DNA from 4 places in the Ancylobacter sp. TS-1 genome. Region 3 is predicted to be linked to each of the others. Evidence: predicted binding sites of a transcription regulator. Region 3 holds the regulator's gene; each other region holds the start of a gene.

Region 1 (2,198 bases), 1.9 Mb from region 3:
AGGATCTCGAAGCACTCGAGCGCCTGATGGTAGCTGCCGAGCATGTAGACCTTGGCCACGTCGGGGAAGCCGAGGATGAGGTCGGAAGACGGGTTGTTGAACTCGGCGCCGTCGAGCAGGCCGCGGTCGATCGCCGGGACGATTTCGCCGCCGGGAACGATGGTCACCGCCGCGCCGAACTCCTTGAAGAGGTCCGCGCCGAGGCCGACGGTGCGGTACTTCATGCCCTTCATGTCGTCGGCGCTGGTGATTTCCTTCTTGAACCAGCCGAGCGGCTGGCTCGGCATCGGGCCGGTCAGCATGCCGACGACGTTCAGCTTCAGCGTGTTCTGGACGAGGTCGTCATAGAGCTGCTGGCCACCGCCATAGCGTACCCAGCCCAGCAGTTCGTCGGCGTCCCAGCCAAAGGCGGGCGCGGTGCCGAACAGCGAGAAGGCCTTGCTCTTGCCATACCAGTAGGCGGCGACGCCATGGCCGCCGTCGAGAATGCCCGAGGACACGGCGTCGAGCATCTGGAAGGCGGGGACGACCGAGCCGGCCGGCAGGATTTCCAGCTCGACGCGACCGCCGGTCATGGCGTTGACGCGCTTCACATAGTCGCCGGCGAACTCGTGGAAGATGTCCTTGTTCGGCCAGGTCGACTGGAATTTCAGCTTGATGGGGGCCTGCGCATGCACGGCCGGAGCCGCGACGGTGACGCCGGCGGCGGCGGCCGCAGCCGTGGCGATGAAGCGGCGACGGCTGGTGCGGACCTCGTGACGCGCGTCCGCATTCTTCCCTGACGTATCGGTCATGGGTGTTTCCTCCTTTAGCGTTTCCTTCGCGGGTCGTGCCCGCCGGGCGGCGATTGAGCGCCTTGTCCCGATGCCCCAAGGAGACGATGCCGAAACGGCAAGTGCAAGCCCTAATTCACGCCATTACGGCTAAATGACATCGACCAAAGTCGCATTTTGTCCCTGTTTGCGGGGCTTTGCGGGGTGGTTGGCAAATTTTTCTGACCGGAGCCGACGTCCGGGCAGTCGTTCCCCGGCGACGCGGCCGGGCGCGGTGGCGGCGCGCGTTCTGCGGTGCCCGCGCGATTTCGTCATCCGCCTGTCATTCGCGCGGCGTTGAACGGCGGCAGCGCGGGCGCCCGCCCGCATACTGACGGGGATCATTCCATGCGCGCGATTCTTCTTGCCGGCGTGTCGGCGGCGGTGCTCGCCCTCGCCGGCGCGTTGGCCACGGCCGAGGCGGCCGACGCACCCTTCAACCGCATCGGCACGTTCAACGTGGTCGACAACCTGCCCGCCGGCGCCGATCCGGCCAAGTCGACCGCCGCCGAGATCATCACCTTCACCGAGGACGGCAACACGCTGATCTACAGCGACAGCCCCGGCCAGCGCATCGGCTTCATCGACATCACCGACCCGGCCGCGCCCAAATCCGCCGGCGTCGTCGCCCTCGACGGCGAGCCGACGACCACGGTGGTGATCGGCAGCAAGGCCTATGTCGGCGTCAACACCTCCGAATCCAAGGCCAAGCCCTCCGGCCATCTGGCGGTGGTCGACCTCGCCACCCGCAAGGTCGAGGACAAGATCGACCTTGGCGGCCAGCCCGATTCGATCACCAAGAGCCCGGACGGCAGCTACCTCGCCATCGCCATCGAGAATGAGCGCGACGAGGACGTGAACGACGGCGCCATCCCGCAGATGCCGGCCGGCAACCTCACCTATTTCCAGGTGAAGAACGGCCGCGTGGTCGACGAGTCCAAGAAGGTCGTGGACCTCACCGGCCTCGCCGCCGTCGCGCCGGAAGACCCGGAGCCGGAATATCTCGACATCAATTCCCGCAACGAGGTCGTGCTCACCCTGCAGGAGAACAACCACATCGTCGTGGTCGACCTGCCCACCGGCAAGGTCACGTCGCATTTCTCCGCCGGCACGGTCGACCTCGACCATATCGACACCAAGAAGGACGGCGTGATCGACCTGTCCGGCTCGGCCAAGGGCGTCGCCCGCGAGCCGGACACCGTGCAGTGGATCGACGACGACCGCTTCGTGATCGCCAATGAGGGCGACTGGAAGGGCGGCACGCGCGGCTTCTCCATCTTCGACAAGACCGGCAAGCTGGTGTTCGAGAGCGGCACGGCGCCGGAACACATGGCGGTGCGTCTCGGCCACTACCCCGACAAGCGCAACAAGAAGGGCTTCGAGATG
Region 2 (2,198 bases), 640 kb from region 3:
TCGCCGAGCTCCTGCTTCCATTCCGGGCTCGTCTTGGAGAGGTAGGACACCCAGTTGAAGGTGGTTCCAGACCCGTCCGAGCGATGGATTACGGCAATCAGGCTATCCGGCAAAGAAAGATCCGGGTTGAGTGCCTTGAGCGCGGGATCCGACCATTTGGTGATCTTGCCCATATAGATGTCCGCCAGCACGCCACCCGTAAACCGCATCGTGCCGGGCGCGACGCCGTCGATGTTCACGACCGGCACCACGCCACCGAACACGATCGGAAACTGGCCGAGGCCAAGCCGTTCAAGTTCCTCCGGCTTCAGCGGCTTGTCGGAGGCGCCAAAGTCGGTCGCCTTGTTGCTGATCCGGTTCACGCCGCCGGAGGAGCCGATTGACTGGTAGGCAACGATCGTCCCGGTGGATTGGCGATAGACCTCCGACCATTTCCACATGATCGGATAGGCAAAGGTCGAGCCCGCACCACTCAATTCGTCGGCGCGCGCGCCCGACACGAGGATCAGCAGAGCTGCAGCAATCAGGGCAAGGGAGGAGCGGCGCATCGGAACACCCTTAAAAATCAATCCGTCGGGATAGATCGACGAATGGTTAGAAGTGATATGCGACACCCCCATGACACGGGAAGACATTTCTTTTTGTCGAGAATTTTCGACGTATAATGCGAACATCATCTCGCAGATTCAGCGGCGACGGGGTGGCTGCTGCCAAGTTCCGCGTCCCTCATACAGTTATTGGAGGCATTTCGCCGAACACGTACCCGCGATCCATTCTGATGTATTGCGGCATGTTTATGTTATTGATCAACCTAAATGTCGATTTTCATATTATATATAAAAATATTTAATACATAAACTATTGATAATCCGCGATTTGTTAACGTTTAGGTTCGGAACTTAGATTCGTCTATTCAGAGCAATTAAGAACCGAGACGGCTCTGTCACACACTTGTAACAGAGCAACTCTAGGACAGCGCCGTATCGGGGGGGGGGCCTCCCTAGGTTCAGCTTCAAACGGGAGTGAGCGATGAAGACAATCACCATGGCTGGCGCGCTCGCGCTGCTCGCGGTCAGCGGCGCGTTCCATGGCGCCAGCGCACAGGCCGTTGTCCAGGCCGATGGCTCCTCGACCGTCTTTCCAGTGACCGAGGCGATGGCCGAGGAATTCCAGAAGGCTAATCCGAACATCAAGGTGACAGTCGGCCTTTCAGGAACTGGCGGCGGTTTCAAGAAATTCTGCCGTGGCGAGACCGACATCTCCAATGCCTCGCGCCCGATCACCGCAGCCGAGCAGAAGGCCTGCAAGGAAGCGGGTGTCGAGTATATCGAGCTTCCGGTGGCGCTCGATGCGCTCACCGTGATCGTGCATCCGTCCAATGACTGGGCGTCGGAGATGACGGTTGCCGAGTTGAAGACGATCTGGCAGCCGGAAGCCCAGGGCAAGATCACCAACTGGAAGCAGGTGCGCTCCAGCTTCCCCGACAAGCCGCTCGTGCTGTACGGGGCCGGCGTGGATTCCGGCACCTACGACTATTTCACCGCCGCCATCGTCGGCAAGGAGCACTCGAGCCGTGGCGACTTCACGGCCTCCGAGGACGACAACGTGCTGGTGCAGGGCGTTGCCGGCGACCCGAATGCGCTGGGCTTCTTCGGCCTCGCCTATTTCGAGGAAAACGCCGACAAGCTGAAGGCGGTCAAGATCAAGCTCAATGACTCCGCTCCTGCAGTCGAGCCGAACGTCGAGAATGCCCGCACCGGCAAGTACCAGCCACTGTCGCGCCCGATCTTCATCTATGTGAGCAAGAAGGCGGCCGAGGCCAAGCCGGAAGTCGCGAAGTTCGTCGAGTTCTACCAGGACCCGAAGCACGCCGTCGAACTGGTCAAGGAAGTCGGCTACGTGCCGCTGCCCGAAGCCGCGCTCAAAGCCTTCCAGGAGCGCTTCGCCAAGCGCGAGATCGGCACCGGCTTCACCGGCTCCAAGGTCGGCGTGTCGGTCGAGGATTTGCTCAAGGAAAAGCTCGTCTATTGATGCCGCTCGGACCGGGAGCGGTGAACGCTCCCGGTCCGTACCCTCAACAACCGGAATGGTACAGTGCCCGCCTCCACGACCCTGATGCCGCTTCTCGTCTCCCCGCGCTTCCTGGCGCGCCGTCGCCTGATCGACCGGGCGATGCGCGCCATCATGTTTGGAGCGGC
Region 3 (2,198 bases):
GCGAGATCGTCGCCGCGATGCGCATCGCCAACGACCTCGAGCGCATTGGCGACCTCGCCAAGAACACCGCCAAGCGCGTGCTGGCGCTCACCGGCGAGTTCCACCCGCAGAAGCTGGTGCGCGGCGTGGAGCACATGTCGGGCATCGTGCTCGAGCAGCTCAAGATGGTGCTGGATTCCTATGCCAGCCGCGACGCGGCCCGCGCGCTCGACGTCTGGCAGCGCGACGGCGAGGTCGACGTGCTCTACACCTCGCTGTTCCGCGAACTCCTCACCTACATGATGGAGGATCCGCGCAACATCTCGCTGTGCACGCACCTGCTGTTCTGCGCCAAGAACATCGAGCGCATCGGCGACCACGCCACCAACATCGCCGAGACGGTGCATTACCTGACCACCGGCCAGCTGCTCACCGAGGAGCGGCCGAAGCAGGACACCAGCAGCCTGACCAGCGTGGCCTTCCCGGCCTGAGGCCCGTCCCGGGACGAACCCCGGGGCGACGAGCGATCGGATAGCAGACCATGCCCACCAATATTCTGATCGTGGAGGATGAGGAGCCCCTCACCCTCCTGCTCCGCTACAATCTGGAATCGGAAGGCTACGCGGTCGACAGCGTCGGCCGCGGCGACGAGGCGGAGACCCGCCTGCGCGAGAGCGTGCCGGACCTGCTCATCCTCGACTGGATGCTGCCCGGCCTCTCCGGCATCGAGCTGTGCCGGCGCCTGCGGGCCCGGCCCGAGACCGAGCGCATGCCGATCCTCATGCTCACCGCGCGCGGCGAGGAGACCGAGCGCGTGCGCGGCCTCGCCACCGGCGCCGACGACTATGTGGTGAAGCCCTTCTCCGTGCCCGAGCTGGTGGCCCGGGTGCGGGCGCTGCTGCGCCGGGCCAAGCCCGAGCACATCTCGACCCTGCTGCGTGCCGGCGACATCGAACTGGACCGCGAGACCAAGCGCGTGCATCGCGCCGGCCGTGAACTTCATCTCGGCCCCACCGAGTTCCGGCTGCTGGAGTTCCTCATGCAGTCGCCGGGCCGCGTCTATTCGCGCGAGCAGCTTCTCGACGGCGTGTGGGGGCAGGACGTCTATATCGACGAGCGCACCGTGGACGTGCATGTCGGCCGACTGCGCAAGGCGCTCAACCGCCCGCGCCAGCCCGACCCGATCCGCACCGTGCGCGGCTCCGGCTATTCCTTCAACGAGATGTTCGCCCGCGCGCATTGAGCGGGGCGACGATGCCGGGCCGCCACCGTCGCCCAAGCTACCGTCGCCCCGGACGGTCAGGCGCGGGTGATCGACAGCCCGCCATCGACCAGATGGGCGGTGCCCGAGACGAAGGAAGAGTCGTCCGAGGCGAGGTAGAGCACCGAGCGTGCCAGTTCCTCCGGTTTGGCGACCCTCTTCAGCGCATGCAGGCCGGTGACGAAAGCCTGCGCTTCCGGCGTGTCGTTGGCCTCGCGGAACATGTCGGTCTCCACCGCGCCGGGCAGGATCGCGTTCACCCGGATAGCCTGCGGCCCGAACTCGGCGGCCAGCGCCTGGGTGAGGCCGATCAGCCCGGATTTGGAGGCGGCATAGGCGGCGAGGCCGGGAAACGCCGCCGTGTAGCCGACGAAGGTCGAGGTGAAGATCACCGAGCCGCCGCCGGTCTTCAGCATCTCGCCGATCTGATGCTTGGCGCCGAGGAAGGAGCCGGTGAGGTTCACCGCCAGCGTGTCCTCCCACCCCTTGGCCGAGACGCCGGTGCTGGGGCCCTTTTCGCCGAGCGTGCCGGCATTGTTGACGGCGATGTCGAGCCGGCCGAACCGCTCCACCGCCAGGGCCGCCAGCGCGCGGTCATAGTCCTCGTCGCGCACGTCGCCGGCGAGCACCGCCGCCGTGCCGCCGGCCGCGACGATCTCCGCCGCCAGCGCGTCGAGCTCGGCCTGCCGCCGGGCACCCAGCACCAGCTTCGCCCCCTCGCGGGCGAACAGCACCGCCGTCGCCCGGCCGATGCCGGCACTGGCGCCGGCGATCAGTGCCACCTTTCCATCAAGACGTCCCATCTATGTCTCCTCGCAATGTCCAAGACCGCCCATGGCGGCGCGTCGGCGAGTAGTATGGTGATAACGTCGTGTTCGGATTAGCCTGCAAACGGCGGAAATCGTGTCCGGAGAAACCGAACGATGAAACTCGACGGCATTGCCGCCTTCGTCGCCAT
Region 4 (2,198 bases), 1.0 Mb from region 3:
GTGGCGGCATCTCCCGAGCGGGACTGGATGGACGCGGCGCGCGAACGCGCGCCCTATCGCTGCCTGCCGCTGGCGATCGCCAACACGCATGGATGGGAACTGCGCAATCCGGTCGGCTTCTCCGCCATGTGGGGAGGCACTCCCGGCATCGACGACATTGTGGTGATGCCGGATGGCGAGGGCTGCATCGCGCGCAGCCATTTCGGCGAGGGCGTGCTCACCTTCACTGTCCCGTTCATCTTCCGCACGCCGCCGGAGATGGACCTCATCGTGCAGGGGCCGATCAACCGGCCCAAGGACGCCATCTCGGCGCTGACCGGCGTGGTCGAGAGCGACTGGATTCCCTACACCTTCACCATGAACTGGAAGTTCACCCGGGCCCGCACGGCGGTACGCTTCGGCGCGGGCGAGCCGTTCTGCCACATCTTTCCCGTGCGCCGGGGCGACGTGGAAGCGATGCAGCCGGAAATCCGCCCGCTCGCCGACGACCCCGATCTCGATCGTCGCTACCGGGAATGGAGCGCGTCCCGCGACCGGTTCCAGGCCGATCTCGCTGTGCCGGGTTCCGCGGCGGCCAAGGCCGGGTGGCAGAAGCACTATCAGCACGGCCGCGATCTCGACGGCCCGGCGGCGCCGTCCTCGCACCGCACGCGCGGTCGGCCGAGGCCGTTTCGCAAGCCGGGATAGAGCCCACCCGGGATAAAGCCCGCGCCAACGGTCCCGGGCGCGGCGGCTTGCCCGGCGTAAACGAGCCGGCCAGGTCGCCCCGACCCGGCCGGCAGTTTCGCTTCAGGGGATATTATGGCGGGCCGGGCCCGCGGTTCACGCGGCTGTGCCGGGAGGAGGAGTCCCGGTGGGGCCTCAGTGGAGGGTGGCCCCCTTCAGGCGCGTGATCTCGTCCTTGAGAAGAAGTTTGCGCCGCTTGATGTCGGCGATGCGTACATCGTCGGCAGAGGGGCGAGTGACCTCTTCCCGCAGTTCCCTTTCCAGTGCCTGGTGACGCCGTTCCAACTCCGCAACATGCGCCTGCATGGTCATGGACAGTCTCTCCTGTCTTCCGAAGTGAACGTCATCAGTCTGTCACGACCGCCCCCCTCTGTCGACGAAACGATGCGCTGCGCTGCACTATGGTAGCCTGCGGTGGAGAGGCGGCGGAGCCAGTTGCAGCCGGCCGCGAGGGCGGCGATACTTCGTTCCAACCCCTGCGCAAGGCGGGGCGAGTCGGGATTGGTTCGAGCGTTTGGCACAGATGACGGCGGATGAGGAACGCGAGCTCCAGGACCTCCTCGAGCGCCTGCGGCAGGAACATCGCGATCTGGACGTGGCGATCGAGGCGCTGCACGAAATGCCGGGCAGCGACCAGCTGCAGATGGCGCGCCTCAAGAAGCGCAAGCTGATGCTGAGGGATCGCATCGGCTATATCGAGGACCAGATCTGCCCCGACATCATCGCGTGAGCGACGGGTTTCGCAGGATAGCGGCGCGCCGGGCATGGCCCGGAACGAAAATGGCCGGGACACGCCCGGCCATCGGTTCGCGCGTTACGCGGACGCTTCCGATCAGAACTGCGTGAGCAGCACGTCGGCGTTGGTCTTATCGGCCTTGCTCGGCACGTCCTCGACATTGAGGATCAGCACCTCGCCGTCGTCGACCAGCATCGAATAGCGCTTGGAGCGCACGCCGAGGCCGGCCGCCGAGGCGTCGAAGTCGAGGCCGAGCGCCTTGGCGAACTCGGCATTGCCGTCCGACAGGAACACGATCTTGCCGCCGGCGTTGGAGGCCTTCTCCCAGGCCGCCAGCACGAAGGGATCGTTCACCGCCGTCACGGCGATGGTGGTGATGCCCTTGGCGAGGAACTCCTCGGCGCGAGCGATGAAGCTCGGCAGGTGGTTCTTGTGGCAGGTGGGGGTGAAGGCGCCGGGCACGGCGAACAGGACGACCTTCTTGTTCTTGAAGATCTCGTCCGTCGACTTCGGCACCGGGCCGTCCTCGGTGGCGACGCGGAAAGTGACGCTCGGCAGCTGGTCGCCGACCTTGATCGTCATGATGGTGTCCTTTCGTGCGGGTGGAAGCGGGTGGGCAACGGAACCCGCCGCAAGGCCGCGCATAAGGGCGCCCGCCGTGACCGGCGGGTCCGGTCGCGGGGTAGAATAGTCATTTCCCGCGTGTCGGGAAGCCGTATCAGCGGACGGAAAGCGG

The links. Region 3 encodes PhoB, which activates phosphate uptake and scavenging genes when phosphate is short. Its sites were predicted from a motif close to TGTCATNNANCTGTCAT; they were not measured.
Region 1: a site for PhoB is predicted at 1,083-1,099, ahead of GBB76_RS05485 (esterase-like activity of phytase family protein). Genes of this name have one in related genera too.
Region 2: a site for PhoB is predicted at 942-958, ahead of GBB76_RS17040 (PstS family phosphate ABC transporter substrate-binding protein). Genes of this name have one in related genera too.
Region 4: a site for PhoB is predicted at 1,068-1,084, ahead of GBB76_RS09325 (YdcH family protein). Genes of this name have one in related genera too.

What each region holds. Positions count from the first base shown of each region.
Region 1 is NZ_CP045144.1:1,123,555-1,125,752, reverse strand. Features, by position in the region: gene GBB76_RS05490 (TRAP transporter substrate-binding protein) at 1-794, opposite strand, end outside; gene GBB76_RS05485 (esterase-like activity of phytase family protein) at 1,161-2,198, shown strand, end outside.
Region 2 is NZ_CP045144.1:3,623,718-3,625,915, reverse strand. Features, by position in the region: gene pstS (phosphate ABC transporter substrate-binding protein PstS) at 1-548, opposite strand, end outside; gene GBB76_RS17040 (PstS family phosphate ABC transporter substrate-binding protein) at 1,030-2,031, shown strand; gene pstC (phosphate ABC transporter permease subunit PstC) at 2,095-2,198, shown strand, end outside.
Region 3 is NZ_CP045144.1:2,983,157-2,985,354, forward strand. Features, by position in the region: gene phoU (phosphate signaling complex protein PhoU) at 1-470, shown strand, start outside; gene phoB (phosphate regulon transcriptional regulator PhoB) at 521-1,222, shown strand; gene GBB76_RS14040 (SDR family oxidoreductase) at 1,279-2,043, opposite strand; gene GBB76_RS14045 (LysR family transcriptional regulator) at 2,164-2,198, shown strand, end outside.
Region 4 is NZ_CP045144.1:1,947,973-1,950,170, reverse strand. Features, by position in the region: gene GBB76_RS09330 (DUF6065 family protein) at 1-687, shown strand, start outside; gene GBB76_RS09325 (YdcH family protein) at 862-1,038, opposite strand; gene GBB76_RS09320 (YdcH family protein) at 1,250-1,456, shown strand; gene GBB76_RS09315 (peroxiredoxin) at 1,559-2,044, opposite strand; gene GBB76_RS09310 (protein-disulfide reductase DsbD domain-containing protein) at 2,181-2,198, opposite strand, start outside.